One region of the Lawsonibacter sp. LCP25S3_E2 genome, then DNA from elsewhere that is predicted to be linked to it. Evidence: predicted binding sites of a transcription regulator. Region 1 holds the regulator's gene; the other holds the start of a gene.
What was found. Region 1 encodes HrcA, which represses chaperone genes, less so after heat shock. Its sites were predicted from a motif close to TGTTAGCACTCNNNNNNNNNGAGTGCTAACA; they were not measured.
Positions count from the first base shown of each region.

Region 1 (16,478 bases):
GGAGCACCGCCGGGTGCTGGAGATCCAGGTGCGCACTCTGGAGGAGCCGGAAACCTGATTTTCCCATAAACATAAGGTCTGGGACCATACAATTTGTATGGTCCCAGATTTTTTATACCTTTTGTATTCACTCATTCCCCATTTACCGGGATATCCACCCCGCACACAGTCACATAGTCCACCTGGCTGGGGTCAATGATCCGGTCGGGCATGCCGTAAACCGGAATGGGCTCATACTCCATCCGCCGCTCCACATAGCACTCCCCGGCGTAGGCGTGGTCCTCGGTCTCAAAGCCGTCCTGGCATCTGGACAGCACTGCCGTCCGGGGCACAATGACCGTCCCGTCCTTCATGTGGAGCTCCACCTCCAAGGCGCCCCAGCAGTCCATCTCCCCATAGGCCGACCGCAGACCCTCCCGGATGGTTTTTCCCGCCTGAAGGTCCGCCTCTGTTGCCTCTACCCAGTGGTGCTGGTAGCAGGACCCCCCCTCCACTCGGGCAAGGGCCCGGAAGGGAGAGATCTCCAGCTGGGTCAGGGTGGTCGTGCCGTCCAGATAGGGAAGCTCCAGATCAGGGGTCAGGCGGATGGTCTCATTGGGATAGTTCAGCTCCACATCCTCAAATACCACATTCCCCTCCCAAAGAGGGAGCTTCACCCATTCCTCCTTTTCCCAGTTCCAGCCGTCCCATTGGAGCGGTTTCAGAACAATGTCCGCCGTCTCGCCCACCACCGAATTGAGGATAGGCCAGCCGGAGCAGTAGGTGATGGTCCTTGTCTGCTCATCCCAGGTGAATTTCGATGTGCCGCTGCCGTATATTCCCTCACCGTTCTCCGCCTCCAGGTCCCACTCGGTGTATAAATCAAGATACTCCTCCGGTGGCTCATAGACAAAGTCTTTGGGCGCCCTTATCTCTACCCAAATATAGAGCATCCTGTCGTCTCCCGCGCACCGGCTCAGGGTGACCTCCCAGCCATCCACGGTTTTGGTCTGCCCAATCTCACAGGTCAGCTTTTCCAGCAGCTCTTGTTCCTCTGAGGATTGGAAAGAAAAGAGTCCTCCCCAGGTTCCGTTCATCGCCGCAGCCAGGGCTCCCATCGTCAAAATCAGAGCGGCCGCAATGCCGATCACCACGCCCCGGCTTACTTTCTTTACCTTCCCCTTGGCTCCTTCTGTCATCGTTCCCTCCTGTTCCGCCGCCCGGCACAGCCGCTGGGCCAGCTCCGCCTGTTCCTCCTGGGTAAACCGGATGTTCGCAAAGCCCTCTTTGATTCCTTTCATCGTCCCACCTCCAGTTCTTTGGCCAGCAGCTTCCGGCTTCGGCTCAGCCGTTTTCGGGCCGCTGCCGGGGTGCAGGAGCACAACTTGGCAATCTCGTCCAGGCTGTATCCCTCATAATAAAAGAGGTACACCGCCGCCCCGTAGTGCTCCGGCAGGGCACGGATGAGCTCCATCAGCTCACCGCCCTCCTCCTCCGGGGCAGGTAAGCACTCCGCCTCGTCCATTGGGACCACCCGCCGCCGCCCCGCGCTCTTCAGCAGATTTTTACAGGCGTTGATGGCCATTCTTAAAATGTAGGCTTTTTCATGCTCCCGGTCTGCAAATGCCCTGTTCTGTTCCAACAGCTTGAGAAAAATCTCCTGGCAGATATCCTGGGCGTCCTCCCGTGTGAGGGAATAGGTTAGGCACAGACGCAAAATAGGGTTGGCGTAGTCCGCAACAAACCGCTGGGCCTCTGCCGGTGAATTCCACTCCATCTGTCCCTCGACCTCCTTTCACCCATAACACAACTGAGCACGGCTCATTGTGACCGTACCGTTTCGAATCACTTATTGAATAAGCCGGGACCATACATTTTGTATAGTCCCGGCTTATAATACGTTTTGTATCTGTTTTTTCGCCTGTTTATGCCAAATGACACTCCAGATAGGTGCCTTCCGGTGTCTCCAGATACACAGGGCCGTCCCAGCCCTCTCCGGCGATCCACAGCTGGCTGCCCAAAAACACATCGCCGTCGGTATAGGGGGCGTCCTCCCCCTGGGCATAAGTGCCCACCTGGCCCAGGCTGCGGCAGCCCTCGGGCAGGGTGTCCAGTACCTGGTCCTCCTCATAGCGGTGCTGGTAGGAATAGACCTCGTCCCCCGCCGGCACCATCAGGATGAGCACCTCACCACGCAAGCCGGAGGAAGCATTCCCGCTCCCCGCTTCTTCGGGGGCCGTAGCCGTCTCAGAGGAGGCCGGTGCATCGCCGCCGGTGTTTCCGGCCCAGTCCTCGGTGGCCGCACCCGCACTGGAACTTCCCGAGGAGCTGTTGGCACTCCACCATCCGTTCTGGACTACGCCATAACCGATGGTCAGCATAATGGCCAGGCAGGCCGCCAGAGAGATCCAGGCATCCCGGTTCCACTTTTTCCGGCTCACCGGCTCCTCTGCCTCTTTGATCAGGTCGTCATCTAACAGTCCCATAGCCTCCAGCAGATGTTCCCGTGTCATACAGCCACCCCCTCCCGCTCCAACTCCGCCTTCAGCTTTTTCCGCAGGCGGTGAAGCCTGGACTTCACCTGTCCCTCCGTCATAAAAAATTCCCCTCTCAGCTCCTCCAGGCTCTCCAAGTGGAAGTACCGGCGGATAAAGAGCTTCCGGTCCAGCTCCTCCTGGCGGCGGAGAAAGGCCGAAATGATGGCTGCCGTCTCCCTGGCCTCCAGGGCCTCATCCGGGCCGTGCCGGTCCGGCAGACAGTCCTCCAGCTCGTGCAGGGCGATCTCCACCTGGTTTCCGCCCCGTTTGGCCGCTCGGACCCGGCGCCACCGGTCCAGGGAGAGGTTGCGGGTGAGTTTTCCGAAGAAGGCAGATAACATGTTGGGCCGCTGGGGGGGCATGGCATTCCAGGCATGGAGCCAGGTGTCGTTGACGCACTCCTCCGCATCCTCCTCCTGCTCCAGAATCCGCCGGGCTATGGTGTGGCAGTAGGCCCCGTATTTCTCCTGACTGGCCTCAATGGCCTGTTGGGACCGGGCCCAATAGAGGTCGATGATCTTGCCGTCCTCCACCGCAAGCCCTCCTTTCCCTGTGTTTTTCTTCATTTTAATTCATTCCGAAATGCAATACAATCCCGCTCATCCACATAGACGCAAAAAAGCGCCGGAGGTTGCTCCTCCGGCGCTTAACATTTGCGCTTACTTCAGCAGCTCAAAATCGGAAGCGGGGTGCTTGCACAGGGGGCAGATGAAGTCGGCAGGCAGCTCCTCCCCCTCATACACATAGCCGCAGACGGTACAAACCCAGCGCTTCTTGCTGCTCTCTGCGGCAGGAGCGGCGGGCTTGGGCTTGATGTGGCTCTGATAATAGGAATAGGTGGCACTGGGGGCCTGGGAGAGCACCCCGCCGTCCAGCACGTCGGCTACAAACAGGGTGTGGGTACCCAGGTCCATGGTGGAGACCACCTGGCAGGAGATCCAGGCGTTGGTGCCCTGAGTCACATAGACCACACCATTTCCGTCCCGTGCAATGTGCTCCTGAAAATCCACCAGCTTATCCACATCCCGGCCGGACTGGAAGCCAAAGCGCTGGAACAGGTCGAACTTGGCCTCCTCCGACAGCACGGACAGGGTAAACTTCCCCGTCTCCAGCACCATGTCGTGGGTATAATTGGCCTTGTTGACGGCAATGGCAATGCGGTTAGGCTCAGCAGTCACCTGGATGGCCGTGTTGGTGATGCAGCCGTTGTCCTTCTCTCCCCGGCGGGCGGACAGCACGAACAGCCCATAGCTCAGCGTGTACATAACCTTCTGGTCCATAGTCTTTCCTCCGTAAATTTGATGTGTAGGGATAGTTTTCCCAAAAAACGCCCAATTTTTTCGGTGTTTTCTCTGTTTCTTTCTGCTTTGTGAAATTGACATCCCATGGTTTTCCGCTTATACTATATCATGAATTTTTGTGTTCAGCAACTGGAGGTTTCTCTTATGTGCGGCATTACCGGTTTTGTTTCCCGCTCCGTTCCTGACCAGGGGGCCCTGAAGGCCATGGCGGACAAGATCCGCCACCGCGGTCCTGACGACGAGGGATTTTTTGTGGACGAGCATTGCGCCATCGCCCACCGCCGTCTTTCCATCATCGACCTTGCCAATGGTCACCAGCCCATGGTCAGCCAGGACGGAAATCTGGTCCTGGCCTACAACGGCGAGGTCTACAATTTTCAGCAGCTCCGGGAGGAGCTCATCGCCGCTGGGCGTACGTTCCTCACCAACTCCGACACCGAAGTCATCCTCCAGGGCTATGAGCAGTTTGGCCCGGAGTTTACCAAGCGCCTGCGGGGCATGTTTGCCTTTGTCATCTGGGACAAGGAGAAGCAGGAGCTCTACGGAGCCCGAGACCCCTTTGGCATCAAGCCCTTCTACTACGCCCAGATGGGGGACACCTTCTTCTTCGGCTCTGAGCTGAAGAGTTTCCTGCCCCATCCCGACTTCAAGAAGGAGCTGAACACCGAAGCGCTGAAGTTCTACCTCACCTTCCAGTACTCTGCCCTGGACGAGTCCTTCCTCAAAGGCGTGTTCCGCCTGCTCCCCGGCCACCAGCTTTTCTACCGGAATGGCACCGTGGAGATTTCCGCCTACCACACCTTCTCCTTCGAGCCGGAGAATGTGCCCCTGGAGAAGCGGGCTGAACAGATCCGCCAGGTGGTCACCGAGTCGGTGGACGCCCACCAGATCAGTGACGTGGAGGTGGGCGCCTTCCTGTCCGGCGGCATCGACTCCAGCGTCATCGCCTGCCTGTCCCGCCCGGACAAGACCTACTCCGTGGGCTTTGACCGGGAGGGTTTTGACGAGACGGGGGAGGCCAAAGCCCTGTGCAAGGAACTGGGGCTCAAGAACATCTCCAAGTCCATTTCCGCCCAGGAATTTTTTGACATTCTGCCCACCATCCAGTACTACGCAGACGAGCCCAACGCCAACCTGTCCACCGTCCCCCTGTACTTTCTCTCCAAGCTGGCGGCCCAGGACGTAAAGGTGGTCCTCTCCGGCGAGGGCTCTGACGAGCTCTTCGGCGGCTATATCACCTACCACACCACCAAGCCCTACCGGGCATACCGCAAGCTCCCCATGCCCATCCGCAAGGCGGTGGCCGCCGGAGTGTCCAAGCTCCCCTATTTCCATGGCCAGGGCTTCCTCACTTCCGCTGCCCAGCGGGTGGAGGACACCTTCGTGGGCCAGGCCTTCATCTTTAATAATGAGGAGGCCCAGCGGGTTCTCAAGCCCAAGTACCGCAGCAACCGCACTTTCCGGGACATTACCGCCCCCTACTACGCCAAGGTGAAAAATCAGGATGACCTCATTAAGAAGCAGTACCTGGACCTCCACCTGTGGCAGCCCCTGGACATCCTCCGCAAGGCTGACCGGATGACTATGGCCAACTCCCTGGAACTGCGGGTGCCCTACCTGGACCGTGAAGTATGGAAGGTGGCACGGGCCATCCCCAGCGACCAGAAGATGCGGGGCAAGTCCACCACCAAGTACCCCCTCCGGGTGGCCGCCGAGCCCATGCTCCCCGACGAGTGGATACGCCGCCCCAAGGTGGGCTTCCCCGTCCCCTTCATCCAGTGGCTGCGGGAGGAGAAGTACTACAACTGGGCCAAGGACCTGCTGAGCCAGGACTATGTGTCTGAGTTCTTCGATCAGAAGTACCTGCTGGACCTGCTGGAGCAGCACTACACCGGCAAGGCCAAGACCCACCGCAAGCTCTACACGGTGCTGTCCTTCCTCATCTGGTATCAGGTGTACTTCCCCGAGCAGTGCGGCGTGGAGCCCTTCCAGCCCAACTGATTTTTACGGCCCTCTCCCAGCGGAGAGGGCCGTTCTTTTTGCTCTTTGGTTGACATTGTAGACCTTTCATGTTATATTAGGTCTACAAGATAGACCTTTTGGGAGGTGAATTGGCATGGAAGAGAAAGTGCTGACCAACAGTGAGTGGTATGTGATGGACTGCCTCTGGGCCCAGGCCCCCATGACCGTGATGGAGCTGGCAGCGGCCCTGGAACAGCGCATCGGTTGGGCCAAAAGCACCACCATCACCACCCTCCACCGCATGGAGGAAAAGGGGCTCATTCGCTGTGAGATTGTGGGGCGCACCCGCCGCTATTATCCCACATTGGAGCAAAAGCTTGCCCGGCGGCAGGAGACCCGCTCCTTTCTGGAGCGGGTCTATCAGGGCAGCGTGGGTCTGATGGTATCGGCCATGACCCAGGACCGGGCCCTGAGCCGGGAGGAAATTGACGAGCTCTACGCCATCCTCCGCCGGGCGAAAGAGGAGGGATCGTGATGGAGGTTCTGATTCGTTGGGCGCTGGGTTCCTCCCTGCTGATCCTGCTGGTGCTGGCCCTGCGCTTGCTGCTCCGGGAGCGGCTGTCCGCCCGCATTCGGTACGCCCTGTGGGCGGTAGTGCTGCTGCGGCTGCTCATCCCCGTTCAGGTCCCCATGCCCCAGGCTCCCTCCCCCGTTCTTTCCCAGCGGCTGAACGACTATGTGCAGCGTGAAGACCTATACGCCTTTCGGACGGGACCGGTGGACATTCCCCAGGAATCGGAGGAGTCTATGCTCCACTCTCTCCAGCCATGGGACGTGGTCTCCTCCTCCGTCAGCTACACCAGCATTCTGGGGATTCCCTATTATCCCGGCTGTAATGTCATCACCCCCCAGGGGCTCTTCCACTACGCCTTTTACCTCCCCCTGTCCCAGGCCCTGATGCTCCTCTACGTCCTGGGGGTGGGGGTACTGGGGGCAGTGCTGCTCTGGTCCAACCGCCGTTTTTCTCGCACCCTTCGCCTGGACCGGAGGCTGGATGCCAACTGTCCGCTCCCGGTCTATGTGGTGCCCGGCCTCTCCTCCCCCTGTCTCTTTGGCCTTTGGCGGCCCAACATCTACCTTCCCCCGGAGGTAGCCCAGGATGAAACGGTCCTCCGCCACGCCCTGGCCCACGAGTACACCCACTTCCGCCACTGGGATCACATCTGGTCTGCCCTGCGCTGCCTGGTGCTGGTGCTGCACTGGTACAATCCCCTGGTCTGGGCGGCTGCCTACCTGTCCCGGCAGGACGGGGAGCTGGCCTGTGACGAGGGGGCCATCCGCCATTTGGGAGAGGACGAGCGCATCCCCTATGGCCGCACGCTTGTCTCCCTGGTCGCCCAGCGGGGTCCCCGCCCCCGTGACGTGCTCACCTGCTCCACCACCATGGCCCAGGGGAGCTGGGGCATCCGCCAGCGGGTCATCCGGCTGGTGAAGCGGCCCCACACCGTGAAAACCGCCCTGTTTCTGGCCGCGTCCGCCCTGGCCATGGTCACATTGGTGTCCTTTGTGAAGCCGCCGGAGATCCACAGCTACCAAGCCTTTCTCCAGGCTCTGGACCACTCGGACAACATTCAGAATTTCCGGCAGCCCCTGCCTGTCTACCGCCCTGACCGGGTAGAGGAAATTCGTGCCCTGCTTGCCTCCGGCCAGGAGGCCTCCGATTCCCTCCAGCCCTCCCCGGACCACGCCGGGGCATGTCCCCTGTACTGGCTGATGGTGAAGGATTGGAAAGAGACGCCTTCCTTCTACCTGTGTGACTGTGCCGGGGAGGATCGGCTGTGGATCAGCACCGGGCCGGTATCCTGGCAGTCCCTGGCCGTCTATCCCCACGGCACGGCCCAGCGCCTGACGGAGCTCACCGCTGTCCGCTTCCTCACCCTGGAGGACATCCAGCAGCAGCTGCGCCAGGCGGACACCGTCTATCTGGCCGCCAGCCCCCTGTCCAGCGACACTCCCGGTGCTGCCCTCACCGACCCGCAGCTTCTGGAGGAACTGAGAGTCCTTTTCGCCCAGGGGGAACCCTCTTCCCGTGCCTATATCTATAACCACGAAGTTCACCTCCCTGCCTGGAGCGCCCGCCTCTCCCTTCTCCCACCCCAGCAGTGGGGTGAGGAGCCCTGGGACCAGCTGCTGTTTTTGGAAGAGGAGGACGGCTGTCATGTACTCACCCTGATGCGGTGGAAGGACCAGTGGTACGACAGCATGGCCGTCCTGCCCTCCGGCGCCTCTCAGACCATTGCCGACCTCATTGCCCGCCAGACCGCCCGAGGTTGAGGGCAGGTCAAAGGGAACTTTCCCGGAAAACCACAGGCATAAGGATTGCCAAGGCGCCGCCCTTTGTGGTAAGATACCCTTGCAATTTGCCTGAGAGGTGTATGAATTCCAATGAGAATGAGAAAAAAGCCCAACCTGGTCCCCCGCATGGAGCGGTGTGCCCGGTATTTGATTGCTGACCCGGCCCAGTACCGGGGCCACTGGCGGGATCTGAAGCCCGATGCCCGTGAGCTGCGCCTGGAGATCGGCTGCGGCAAGGGCCGCTTTTCCGCGGAAACTGCCCAGCAGAACCCCGATGTGCTGTACATCGCCCTGGAGCGGGTACCCGATGCCATGGTCATTGCCATGGAGCGCTCTATGGAAAAGGGCCTGGATAATATTTTCTTTATTGACGGCGATGCCGCCCTGCTCCGGGACTACTTCGCCCCGGACGAGGTAGATCTGCTGTACATCAACTTCTGTGACCCCTGGCCCGGTCTGAAGCATGCCCGCCGCCGCCTGACCCACCCCCAGTTTTTGGTCCTCTACCGGGGCATCCTCCGGGAGGGGGGACAGATCCACTTCAAGTCGGACAACCACGACCTGTTTGAGTGGTCCCTGTTCCAGTTCCCCAAGGCGGGCTATGCCCTGTCGGAGGTCACCCGCGACCTCCACGGCAGCGGGATCTGTGGGGTCATGACCGACTATGAGGAGAAATTCCATCTCCTAGGAACCCACATCAACCGCTGTGTGGGCACCAAGGAAAAGATGGACCCGGAGCCGGAGTTTCACCCCATCGTAGGCCCCGACCCCACCCGCCGAGAAGCGTAACCATGAACAAGCGCCCGAACCAAACTGGTTCGGGCGCTTGTTTTTTTATTCCTCTGTAATTCCCAGCCGCTCATCCCGCTGGTAGAGCACCTTCAGGAGAATGGGGGTCACGATGGCGGAAATCAGGATCAGCATAATGACACTGGTAAAGAACATAGAGTTCAAAAGCCCCAGGGCCAAACCCTTCTGGGCCACGATCAGGGCCACCTCACCCCGGTTCATCATGCCAACGCCGATTTTCAGAGATTCGCTCCCGTTAAATCCGCACAGGCGGGCCATACCGCCGCAGCCCACGATTTTCGCCAGCAGCGCCACCACCACAAAGACCAGGGTGAAGAGCATGAGCTTGCTGTCCATATCTCCCACATCCGTACTCAGGCCGATGGAAGCAAAGAACAGCGGGCCAAAGATAATATAGGCGTTGATGTCCATCTTCCGCTCGATGTAAGGGGCATCGTGAAGATTGGAGAGCACCAGACCGGCCAGATAGGCACCGGTAATATCGGCAATTCCAAAGTAGGCCTCCGCCACATAGGACATGGCCATACAGAAGGCCAGGGCCAGAATGGGCACCCGGCGGGTATGGGGATATTTGGCGTCCATCCACTTAAAGCAGCGGAAGATGATATATCCAACCACGGCCGAGAACACAAAAAATGCAAGCGTATTGACCCCTACCATCAAAATGGAGGTGTTGGGGTCCTTCAGGCCGCTGATGAGGGTCAGCACAATGATGCCCAGCACATCGTCAATGATGGCGGCGGACATGATGGTCGTGCCGACCTTTCCCTTTAAATGTCCCAGTTCCCGCAGGGCCTCCACCGTAATGGACACAGAGGTTGCCGTCAGAATACAGCCAATAAACAGTGCCTCATAAAAGAGGTTTCGCTGGGTATCGGCCTGGCCATAGAACAGCAGAAAGAGCGCTGTTCCTGCCACCAGGGGAACGATCACACCGGAAGCAGCCACCGCCAGGGCCTTCGGGCCGCTGCGGATGATCTCTTTGGTGTCAGACTCCAGACCCGCTGTAAACATCAGCAGTACCACGCCGATTTCCGCCATCTGGCTCAGGAAGTCAGAGGGCTGCACAAAATTCAGCACACAGGGTCCGATCAGCAATCCGGCAATGATATTGCCTACCACGCTGGGCATATGCAGCTGCCTGGCTGCCAGCCCGCAAAACTTTGCCGCCACCAGAATGATGGCAATGTCACGAAAAATTACATACGTTTCCATAAGAGCACCTCCTATCCGATCAGCGGCGAAACACCCGCTTCTCGGAACCGTTACAGAATAGAACTGCAGCGGAAAAAAATCAAGCTTCTTTTCGTTAACATTTCGTTTAGATTTTTTCGTTTTTAGAAAAGACCCAGTGAAGATTTGCTCAAACAAAGAGCAGCCGCCAAAAGGCGGCTGCTCTTGCCGTAGTTATTGGGGGATTTCTACTGTCTGGTTATCACCGTGTTATTTCTTCTTTTTCTTCTTTTCAAAAAAGCTTTTGATGCCGCCCTCTTCCGGCACCTTTTCTCCCATGGCCGCTCCAAAGGCGTTGAGAGCCTCTTTCTGCTCGGCATTCAGGGAGGTAGGCACCTGGACCCGCACGGTCACATACTGGTCGCCCCGGCCTCTTCCCCGCAGCTCCGGAATTCCCTTCCCACGCAGGCGGAAGGTAGTCCCAGGCTGGGTTCCGGCGGGCAGGGTCCACTTGACCTTGCCGTCGATGGTGGGGATCTCCAGCTCGGCTCCCATAGCCGCCTGATAGAAGGACACCGGGTGCTCATAGAGCACCGTGGTACCGTCCCGCTGGAACAGGCTGTGGGGTTTAATCCGGATGCCCACCAGCAGATCTCCGGAGGGGCCGCCGTTCACACCGGCGTTGCCCTGGCCCCGCAGGGAGACCGCCTGACCATCATCAATACCGGCGGGGATGGTCACAGAAACACGCTTTTTCTTGCGCACACTGCCCGCGCCGCCGCAGGCCTTACAGGGACTATGGATGATCTTGCCCGTACCCCGGCACTTGGGGCAGGTGGTAGTAGTGGAGAACGCAAAGCCGCCGCCGCCACGCTGTACCCGCACCGCGCCGGTGCCCCGGCAATCGGGACAGGTCTCCGCGGTGGTGCCCGCCTCACAGCCGGAACCATGGCAGGCCTCACAGGTCTCCGTACGGTTCAGGTCGATCTCCTTGGTGCAGCCGAAGGCCGCCTCCTCAAAGGTAATGGTAATGTTGGCCCGCAGGCTCTCCCCCTTCTGGGGGCCGTTGCGCCGGGCAGAGCCGCCAAAGCCGCCGCCAAACCCGCCGAAGCCGCCAAAGCCGCCAAAGCCGCCGCCCAGAATATCTCCAAGGATGTCACCCAGATCCCCAAAATCTCCGCTGAAGCCGCCGCCCCCGGCACCAAAGTTGGGGTCTACACCGGCGTGGCCAAACTGGTCATAGCGGGATTTCTTCTCCGGGTCCGAGAGAATGCCATAGGCCTCGTTGATCTCCTTAAAGCGTTCCTCCGCCTCTTTGTCTCCTGGATGCAGATCCGGGTGGTACTGCTTAGCAAGCTTGCGGTAAGCTTTTTTAATTTCTTCCTCCGAAGCCCCTTTGGAGACGCCCAGGACCTCGTAGTAATCTCGTTTCTGTTCTGGCATATGGTTCACCAACTTTACAAATTAGGAATGGGGCCTTCGAACCATGCTCTCATCTGTCCTTGCAGAAGCAATCCCGCTTCCCGGCACCGCCAGGAGGGAGGTGGCTTCCCATCCCTAAATTTAACTTTCTTCGATTTAAAATAGACGCCACACAGGCGGGGCAGAGCCCCGCCTATGCTTATTTTGTTATCTTACTTTTTATCGTCGTCCACGACTTCATAGTCAGCGTCCACCACATCAGGACCGGCGTTTCCGCCGCCCTGCTGGCCGCCGCCGAAGTTGGCGCCGCCCATATCGGGGCCCGCGCCGCCGGCAGCCTGGCCGGCCTGGCCATAGAGCTTCTCGCTGACGGCGTAGAACTCCTTGGTCAAAGCCTCGGTAGCGTCCTTGATCGCCTGGCTGTCGTTGCCCTTCAGGGTCTCCTTCAGGTGGTTCAGGGCACTCTCCACTTTGCTCTTGTCCTCAGCGGGGATCTTGTCGCCCATATCCTCCAGGGTCTTCTCGGTCTGGTAGACCATCTGGTCACCGTTGTTGCGAATGTCAACCTCTTCCTTGCGCTTGGCGTCCTCGGCAGCAAACTGCTCGGCCTCCTTGACGGCCTTGTCGATGTCCTCCTTGGACATGTTGGTGGAGGAGGTGATGGTGATGTGCTGCTCCTTGCCGGTGCCCAGGTCCTTGGCGGACACGTTCACAATGCCGTTGGCGTCGATGTCGAAGGTGACCTCGATCTGAGGCACGCCGCGGCGGGCGGGAGCAATGCCGTCCAGGTGGAAGCGGCCCAGGGTCTTGTTGTACTGGGCCATCTCACGCTCGCCCTGGAGCACGTGGACCTCAACAGAGGTCTGATTGTCGGCCGCGGTGGTGAAGATCTGGCTGGCCCGCTTGGGGATGGTGGTGTTGCGCTCCACCAGCTTGGTCATCACGCCGCCCATGGTCTCAATGCCCAGGGACAGGGGGGTGACGTCCAGCAGCAGCAGGTCCTTCACGTCGCCGGTGAACACGCCGCCCTGGAGGGCAGCACCCAGCGCCACGCACTCGTCGGGGTTGATGCCCTTGAAGCCTTCCTTGCCGGTAAGCTTCTTCACCATCTCCTGCACGGCGGGGATACGGCTGGAGCCGCCCACCATCAGGACCTTGGACAGCTGGCTGCCGGTGAGACCGGCGTCAGACAGAGCCTGCTTCACGGGGCCGCTGGTGGCCTCCACCAGGTGGGCAGTGAGCTGATCGAACTTCGCACGGGTGAGGGTCAGGTCCAGGTGCTTGGGGCCGGTGGCGTCGGCCGTGATATAGGGCAGGTTGATGGCGGTGGAAGTGACGCCGGACAGCTCGATCTTGGCCTTCTCGGCGGCCTCCTTCAGACGCTGCATAGCCACCTTGTCGCCGCTGAGGTCCACACCCTCGGCCTTCTTGAACTCAGCAACCATCCAGTCCATGACGCACTTATCAAAGTCGTCGCCGCCCAGACGGTTGTTGCCGGCGGTAGCCAGAACCTCGATGACGCCCTCGTCGATGTCCAGGATGGACACATCGAAGGTGCCGCCGCCCAGGTCATACACCATGATCTTCTGGGCGTCTTCCTTATCCACACCGTAAGCCAGAGCGGCGGCGGTGGGCTCGTTGATGATACGCTTCACGTCCAGACCGGCGATCTTACCGGCGTCCTTGGTGGCCTGGCGCTGGGCATCGGTGAAGTAAGCGGGAACGGTGATGACGGCCTCGGAGACGGTCTGGCCCAGATAGGCCTCGGCGTCCGCCTTCAGCTTCTGAAGGATCATGGCGCTGATCTCCTGGGGAGTGTACTTCTTGCCGTCGATCTCCACCTTGTAATCGGTGCCCATCTCACGCTTGATGGAGCTGATGGTCCGGTCGGGGTTGGTGATGGCCTGGCGCTTGGCCACCTGGCCCACCATACGCTCGCCGTCCTTGGAGAAGGCCACCACAGAAGGGGTAGTACGGTTGCCCTCGGCGTTGGCGATGACGACGGCGTCGCCGCCCTCCATAACGGCTACACAGCTATTGGTTGTACCTAAGTCGATACCAATGATCTTAGACATAATGTTTTCCTCCTAAATATATGAAAGATTGTTGTTAACGAATTTATATGGTCACGCTGCAGCGGCTGTAAAATGCACGCCTCCGCGCTTCGGATCAGTTTGCTACCTTTACCATGGCGAACCGGATGACCTTTTCTCCCAGCTGGAAGCCGGCCTGAAATACCTCGGCCACCACATTCTCGCCCAGGGTCTCGTCCTCCACATGCATAACTGCGTTGTGGAGATTGGGGTCAAAATTCTCACCCAGCGCGGGAATCTCGGTAATGCCCAGCTTGGAGAAAATCTCCTTCAGCTGATTCATGGTCATCTCCACGCCCTTCTTATAGGCCTCATCGGCGGTGGGCTGCTTGAGTGCCCGCTCCAGATTGTCATAGACCGGCAGGAACGCAATGGCGGTATCCGCCTTTGCCTCGTTCCACAGGGCCTCTTTCTCCTTGGCGGTGCGCTTGCGGTAGTTATCATATTCAGCAGCCAGGCGGAGGAAGCGGTCCTCCTGGGCAGCCAGCTGTTTCTGAATGGGGTCCTCCTGGGCAGCCTGCGCTTCCTGCTGGGGCTGCTCGGTGGTCTCTGCCTGAGCGGCTTCGGCCTCAGCGGTCTCAGTCTGAACAGCTTCGGTCTCGGGCTGTTCCTGAGAGGGGATCTCGTTCTTTTTTTCCTTTTTACTCACGATGCTGTGCTCCTTCGCTGTTCAATATTTTTTCCTCATGCTCACTCAGGATTCTTCCTTGTCTTCCTGTTCCCCAGAGGGCAGCTCTTTGCCAAACATCCGGGTCAGGCTATCGGCAAAATAGGACAGCCGGGCGGTCACCTTGGCATAATCCATCCGGGTGGGGCCTACCACACCGATGATCCCCTTCATATTATCTCCGATATCGTAGCTGGCCATGACCACGCTGGTATCTTTCAGGGCATCGTTGACATTTTCCGGACCGATGAGGATATTCATGCTCTTCCCGTTGTTCAGGTTCATGGGAAGGCGGGAGGTTTCATTTTCCTCGCTGAGATAATTCATCAGGGGTTTTGCCTTATCCAGACTGCGGTATTCCGGGTGCTCCAACAGGTGGGTGATACCTGCGGTGCGGAACTTCTGCCGCCCCTGGTCATCCAGCACCTCAATGGCAAATTCTACGACCAGGGAAATGAGCTCAAACGCACCCGGCGCGGTGTGGGTCTCCATCTTGTCCAGGGCCTCTTCCATCTCCTCACGGGACAGCCCCACAAAGGAGGTATTGAGCACCGCGGACAAAAGCTGAAGCTGGGTATCGGACAGCTGGTCGGGAAGATGAATGAGCTTGTTCTTCACCACACTGTTGTCCGTCATGACCACGGCGATAAAGGCGTTCTCCTCTACCATCAGCAGATCAAAACGCTTGACTGTAACCCGCTGCTTGGCCGCCGCCACCGTAAAAACGGGGTAATCGCTCAGCTGGGAGAGCACCTTGCCCGCCCGGTCGATGACCCGGTCCAGCTCCTCCATTTTCAGGTTCAGCGCCTCGTTAATGCGCTGGGTCTCCTGAATGGTCAGCTGTTGGCGGTCCATCAGCTCGTTGACATACAGCCGGTAGCCCGCCGCGGAGGGAATCCGTCCTGCAGAGGTGTGGGGCTGCTCCAGCAGGCCCAGCTCCGTCAGGTCGGCCATCTCATTGCGGATGGTGGCAGTGGAGACATCCAGTCCCGCCAGCTCCGCCACCGCCTTCGAGCCAACGGGCTCGGCAGTGGCGATATAGGTTTCAACAATGGCGCGCAGAATACGCTTTTTCCGTTCTGTCAATTCCAATCGTACCGCCGCCTTTCCGTTTCGTTTCTTTAGCACTCATATTCCCCGAGTGCTAAAGATAATGTACCACTCCCCCTGAGAATTGTCAATAGCCACTTTATGAATTTATTTTAAACAAATAGCAGGTATATTTCTTTTGCACAGGCGCAGGAACGGTGCTAAAAAATCACCGTCCGGAGATACCGGACGGTGATTTCAAAACAGCACCAAACTGGTTTGCCATTATCCTTTTGTCAGGTCACGCACCCACTTGCCGGAGCGCAGGCGCCACACGCCCAGCACAAATTTGACCACCTGCTCCACACCAAAGGCCAGGTAAACCCAGAACACCGAGGTACGCAGCACCACACCGCAGAAAATGGCATAGGGAATGGCACACACCCAAATGGGGGATACATCAATCAAGGTAGCCGCTCTCACATCGCCTCCACCCCGGAGTACACCGATGATATTGACACTGTTGAAATTGCGCAGGGGCATCAACAATCCCATAACGGTAATCATCATCGCCGCCACCGAGCTGGCTCCTGGGGACAGCTTGAACAGGGGGAACACCCACAGGGGTGCCACTTCCCGTGCAAAGAATACCAGGAACACCGACAGCAGTACGCCGCACACCACTGCCAGGGTATTCATGGCCAGGCCTACATTTTTAATGTGGGCCGTTCTGCCCGCTCCGATCTCCCGGCCGATGATAATGGCAGCGGTGGCCGCCAGGCCGAAGGAGAACACGGTACAAATTTTTTCCACATTGCCCGCCAGGGTGTAGGCCGCCAAAATCTCGGTGCTGCCCTCCATGTGGCCCATGATGGTGGGGAAAATGGAGGTTCCCAGACCCCACATAGTCTCATTGCACACCACCAGGCCGCCATAGCGCAGGAACCGCTGGAGCATGGGCAGTCCCGGTCTCAGCAAAAGCCCGCCCCGAATCCGGAAAAAGGTATTGCGGGCCATGTGTGTCACCACAATGGTCACTTCCAGCCCACGGGCAATGAGGGTTGCCAGGGCCGCGCCCCGCACCCCCATGGCGGGGGCCCCCAGATTGCCGAAAATAAATACCCAGTTTAAAAAGGTATTGACGGTCATG
Region 1 is NZ_JBQKJL010000021.1:13,919-30,396, forward strand. It holds gene ACTQ3R_RS14120 (HlyC/CorC family transporter) at 1-58, shown strand, start outside; gene ACTQ3R_RS14125 (DUF4179 domain-containing protein) at 132-1,280, opposite strand; gene ACTQ3R_RS14130 (RNA polymerase sigma factor) at 1,277-1,756, opposite strand; gene ACTQ3R_RS14135 (hypothetical protein) at 1,905-2,492, opposite strand; gene ACTQ3R_RS14140 (RNA polymerase sigma factor) at 2,489-3,082, opposite strand; gene ACTQ3R_RS14145 (flavin reductase) at 3,176-3,796, opposite strand; gene asnB (asparagine synthase (glutamine-hydrolyzing)) at 3,962-5,818, shown strand; gene ACTQ3R_RS14155 (BlaI/MecI/CopY family transcriptional regulator) at 5,934-6,314, shown strand; gene ACTQ3R_RS14160 (M56 family metallopeptidase) at 6,314-8,113, shown strand; gene trmB (tRNA (guanosine(46)-N7)-methyltransferase TrmB) at 8,225-8,923, shown strand; gene ACTQ3R_RS14170 (cation:proton antiporter) at 8,969-10,159, opposite strand; gene dnaJ (molecular chaperone DnaJ) at 10,388-11,560, opposite strand; gene dnaK (molecular chaperone DnaK) at 11,752-13,614, opposite strand; gene grpE (nucleotide exchange factor GrpE) at 13,709-14,281, opposite strand; gene hrcA (heat-inducible transcriptional repressor HrcA) at 14,327-15,427, opposite strand; gene ACTQ3R_RS14195 (MATE family efflux transporter) at 15,614-16,478, opposite strand, start outside.

Region 2 (4,835 bases), on a different contig from region 1:
ATCATATGCTTGTAGCAAAGCTACAAACTGTATCTCCCATTTCTCCCTCTCCTTTTACAACACACACAGGCAAAGGGCCCTGACCGAATGGTCAGGGCCCTTTGTCGTGCTGGGGGTGAAGGGGGAGGAGGATTATGATTCAATCTCCATCATCTTGGCTACCCGCCGGGCGTGGCGGCCTCCCTCAAATTCAGTGGACAAAAAGGTGTCCACAATGCGCTCGGCCAGCATGGGGCCCACGATCCCCGCGCCCATGGCCAGCATATTGGCGTCGTTGTGCCGGCGGGTCATCTCCGCGGACAGCACATCTCCGCACAGGGCGCAGCGGATGCCCTTGACCTTGTTGGCGGAGATGGAGATGCCGATGCCGGTGGTGCAGATGACGATGCCCCGTTCGCACTGGCCGCTGGCTACCGCCTCGGCGGCGGGCTTGGCAAAATCGGGGTAGTCACAGCTGTCGGTACTGTTGGTGCCGAAGTCCTCGCAGGTAATGCCCTTCGCGGCCAGATAGGCCTTGATGTGCTCCTTGAGCATATATCCTCCGTGATCGGAAGCAATGGCGATCATATCAGTTTCCTCCTGTACTGGTTCCTGTGTAAGGAACGGAGTTCTGATTCTATTTTAATCGATTTTTGCAATAATTGCAAGGAAAAAAGCATGTCCCTCCGGCTGAATGACCGGAGGGACATGCGTTTGGGAAAAAATCAGACCATCAGGGAGCACACCAGCTGGGTGTACTCGGCGGGGTCCTCCAGAGGCAGATCGGCCAGGAGCAGAGCCTGGGCGTACAGCAGCTTGGCGTACTTGGCTACGGTATCCTGGTCTCCGGCCTCCACGGCCCGCTTCAGGGCGGCAAAGGGGGCGGCGTCGGGATTCAGTTCCAGCACCCGGTCAGCCTTCATGTGGGCGCTGCCCTCCACCTTGCGCATATACTTTTCCATCTCCAGAGAGACGGGGCCGTCGGCGGTGAGGCAGCAGGCGCCGGACTTGAGAATGGAGGAGATGCGCACTTCCTTCACCTGGTCACCCAGGGCTTCCTTCACGGCATCCAGCACATCCTTGCCGGCCTCGGCCTTCTCCTCGGCGGCCTTCTTCTCCTCCTCGGTCTGAGGCAGGGCGTCCTCCTCGTTGACGGACTTGAACTGTTTGCCGTCAAGTTCACCCAGGGCCTTCATCACAAAATCGTCCACATCCTCGGTGCAGTAGAGGATCTCATAGCCCTTGTCCAGAATCCGCTCCACCTGGGGCAGCTTTGCGATCTTTTCCACGCTCTCGCCGCAGGCGTAGTAGTAGAAGGGCTGGTCCTCGGGCATACGGTCTTTATAGGCGGCCAGAGTGGTGTTCTTCCCCTCCTTGGAGGACCAGAACAGCAGCAGGTCCTGGAGCACATCCTTGTGGGCGCCGTAGTCGGCCACCACGCCGTACTTGATCTGGGTGCCGAAGGCGCCCCAGAACTTCTCGTACTTCTCCCGGTCGTCCTTCTGCATTTTCAGCAGCTCAGACTTGATCTTCTTCTCCAGGGCGGAGGCGATGACCTTCAGCTGGCGGGTATGCTGGAGGACCTCACGGCTGATGTTCAGGGAGAAGTCAGCGGAGTCCACCACGCCCTTGACAAAGCGGAAGTGGTCGGGGAGCAGGTCGGCGCATTTGTCCATAATGAGCACCCCGGAGGAGTAAAGCTGCAGTCCTTTCTGGTACTCACGGGTGTAGAAGTCATAGGGGGTCTGGGCGGGGATATACAGCATGGCCTTATAGGTCACCGCGCCCTCGGCACTGGTGTGGATAACGGCCAGGGGGTCCTGCCAGTCGTTGAACTTCTCCTTATAGAAGGCGTTATACTCCTCGGGCTTTACCTTGGACTTCTGACGCTGCCACAGGGGCACCATGGAGTTAAGGGTCTTCCACTCCTTCACGGTCTCCCACTCGGGCTTGTAGTCCTCCCCGGCGTCGGCGGGCTTTTCCTTCTGGCGGTAGTCCTCTACCTCCATGACGATGGGGTAGCGGATATAGTCGGAGTATTTTTTGATCAGCTCCTGTAATTTATAAGTCTCCAGATACGGATCGTAGTTTTCCTCGTCGGCGTTGGGCTTGATGTGCATGATGATATCGGTGCCGGGGGCGTCCTTCTCGCAGGGGGTGATGGTGTAGCCGTCGGCCCCGTCGGACTGCCACATAAAGGCCTCGTCGCTGCCCCAGGCACGGGACACCACGGTCACATGGTCGGCCACCATAAAGGCGGAGTAGAAGCCCACGCCGAACTGGCCAATGACGTCAATTTTGTCGGCGGCCTTGTCATCCTCGCTGAGATTGGCCTTGAACTGGCCGGAGCCGCTGTGGGCAATGACGCCCAGGTTGTTCTCCAGATCTTCCTTCGTCATGCCGATGCCGTTGTCGGACACGGTGAGGGTGCGCATCTCCTTGTTGGGGACGATGGTGATCTTCAGGTCCTTGCGCTTCACATCCACGCTGTCGTCGGTGAGAGACTTGTAGGCCAGCTTGTCCTCTGCATCACTGGCGTTGGAGATAAGCTCCCGGAGAAAGATCTCCTTGTGGGTGTAGATGGAGTTGACCATCAGGTCCAGCAGCCGCTTGGATTCGGCCTTAAACTGCTTCTTTGCCATGATTTCTGATTCCTCCGTGTATAGTAAAGTTTATTTATAACAAATAAAAGAAATAACGTTAGCACTCATAATTCCTGAGTGCTAACGTTATCATAGCGCACTTGTTGTAAAAAAGCAAGGGTGTTCACAGTTTTTTTACAGTTCCGCCTTAACCGGGCAGACCAGCATAGGTGCGGCGGATACAGGTCCCGGTTTGGGGCTGATAGTAGGAGATGCAGTTGTCCTGGACGACCTCAATGAGCCCATTGACCAGATAGCAAAAGCTTCCCGTTCCGCCAGGCAGGGTATAGAGCTCGTTTCCGTCCCGGTCAAGGATCCGCCATTCCGGTCCCTGGGGGATGGCGAACAGCAGGGGGCCGCCCTCTCGGGTGCCGTCCAGCGGGGTAAGGTCTCCCTTTTGAACCGGGATCAAAATGTTTCCCTCCAGGTCGGTGACGGCGAAGATGCTGCCCTGTTCATCCCAGCTGAGGAAATAGACCCGGTCGCCGCCCACCACCGAGGGGTAGTCGTCCTGGGGAATGGGAGAGGGAAGGGTGTAGGACGTCTCACCCAGAGAGAGGGTGATGGTGCCGTCCTCATGGGACACAGGGGCCCAGGAGAGGGACTGGTTCCAGTAGGCGTCCCACCCGGTAAACCACTCCTCGGCGCTGGTGGCGGAGACTTCCCCGGTGGCGGGGTCCAGGAAGCGGGCAATTTGGTTGGCGTCTCCGTAGGTGCCCAGAAAGAGCAGGCCGTCCTTCCACTGGACGGAGCCTGTGGCGTCGCCGGTAAACCAGGGGATGGCGTTCGGGTCGTCGATGCCCAGTTCGGCCCAGGTAAACTGGCCCGTTTTTTCCCCGGTCTGGGCGCTGATCAGGGTCAGACCCTCCCCGTTTCCGGCGGCGATCCCGTCCGGGTAGGGGATGACGCCCCAGTACTGATAATCGGTCCACCAGCTGCCGTCCTGGACAGCCAGGGCCACCAGGGTGCCGGTGCCGGGCCTGCCCCGATCGGGATTGCCCTGAGTCAGGATGTAGACGGGGAGAGAGTGGTCCTGGCGCTGCCCCTGGTCATCCAACTGGGAGTAGCCGCAGCGGGTGATGGAGGAGCACACCGCATCCATGACCAAAGTGCCGTCCTGGGTCATCAGCCCATAGAACCAGGTGGGCGAGGTATAGGCGGGCTCCTCCTCCCACCAGGCCAGGGTCAGGCCCTGGCTTCCTGCAAAGGGAAGCAGGGGGCCGTAGGAACTGCGGGGAATGAGCTCAGGGGTATACTGCTCGTAGAACCGCCCCCCTACGGCGGGGAGAGCATCTTCTTCCTGGAGAACAGACCAGTCGGTCTGGACGTTGGGGCCGGCGGGGAGCTGGGAGGTGCCGCCCGTTTGGGGGGCGCACCCAGCCAGCAGGACCCCGGCCAGGGCCAGTGCGGCCCATTTGCCACGGGGCTTCATCCTACTCCACTCCTTCCATAACGGGCACATAGCCCTCCATGGCTGCCAACTTCTGGCCCTCGGCGCCCAGCACCCAGTCGTAGAGGATTCGGGTGGGACTGTCGGAGGGGGTGTTCTGGTCAATGGCTACATAGTAGGGGTTCAGGAAGGGATAGCTGCCGTCCTGGATGCTCTGGGCGTTGGGGGTGACGCCGTCAATGGACAAAACCTTCAGCCCCCGTGCCATCTCCATGTCATTGGCGTAGTAATAGACGGTAAAGCCGATGGCGGAGGGGGTGTTGTCATACTGCCGCACCGCATCGATGAGCCCCTGCATGGAGTCGGGCACCCAGGCCTCGGGGGCTTCCATGGGGCTTTGGCCGTCCATGACCAGCTTTTCAAACATGGTCTGGCTGCCCGCGCCCTGGTTGCGCTGGAAGGGGACAATGTCCAGGCTGCTGCCGCCCACCTCGTTCCAGTTGGTGATCTCCCCGGTGTAGATGTCCCGCACCTGCTCAGAGGTCAGGTTGTCCACCGGGTTGTCCTCATTGACCACAAAGACCAGGGCATCCGTGGCAAAGGGGGTGTAGTGCCAGTGCCCCTCCTCCTGGAGCTGGGCCAGGACCTCTCCCTCCGGCTCCGCCGCCAGCACCAGGTCCCGCTCTCCGGCCATGAGATTGCGGTAGGACTGGGTGGTGCGGGAGAAGCTGACCAGATCGGCCACCTGCTCGGGCTCCTCCCCCAACAAAACGGCGCACATGGCCTTTGCCAGCGGGACAGTAGAGGTGGAGCCGTCCAGCCGG
Region 2 is NZ_JBQKJL010000001.1:261,641-266,475, reverse strand. It holds gene rpiB (ribose 5-phosphate isomerase B) at 133-567, opposite strand; gene htpG (molecular chaperone HtpG) at 705-2,621, opposite strand; gene ACTQ3R_RS01375 (hypothetical protein) at 2,770-4,053, opposite strand; gene ACTQ3R_RS01370 (PstS family phosphate ABC transporter substrate-binding protein) at 4,055-4,835, opposite strand, start outside.
Region 2: the regulator HrcA is predicted to act here: its motif matches at 2,678-2,708, upstream of htpG (molecular chaperone HtpG).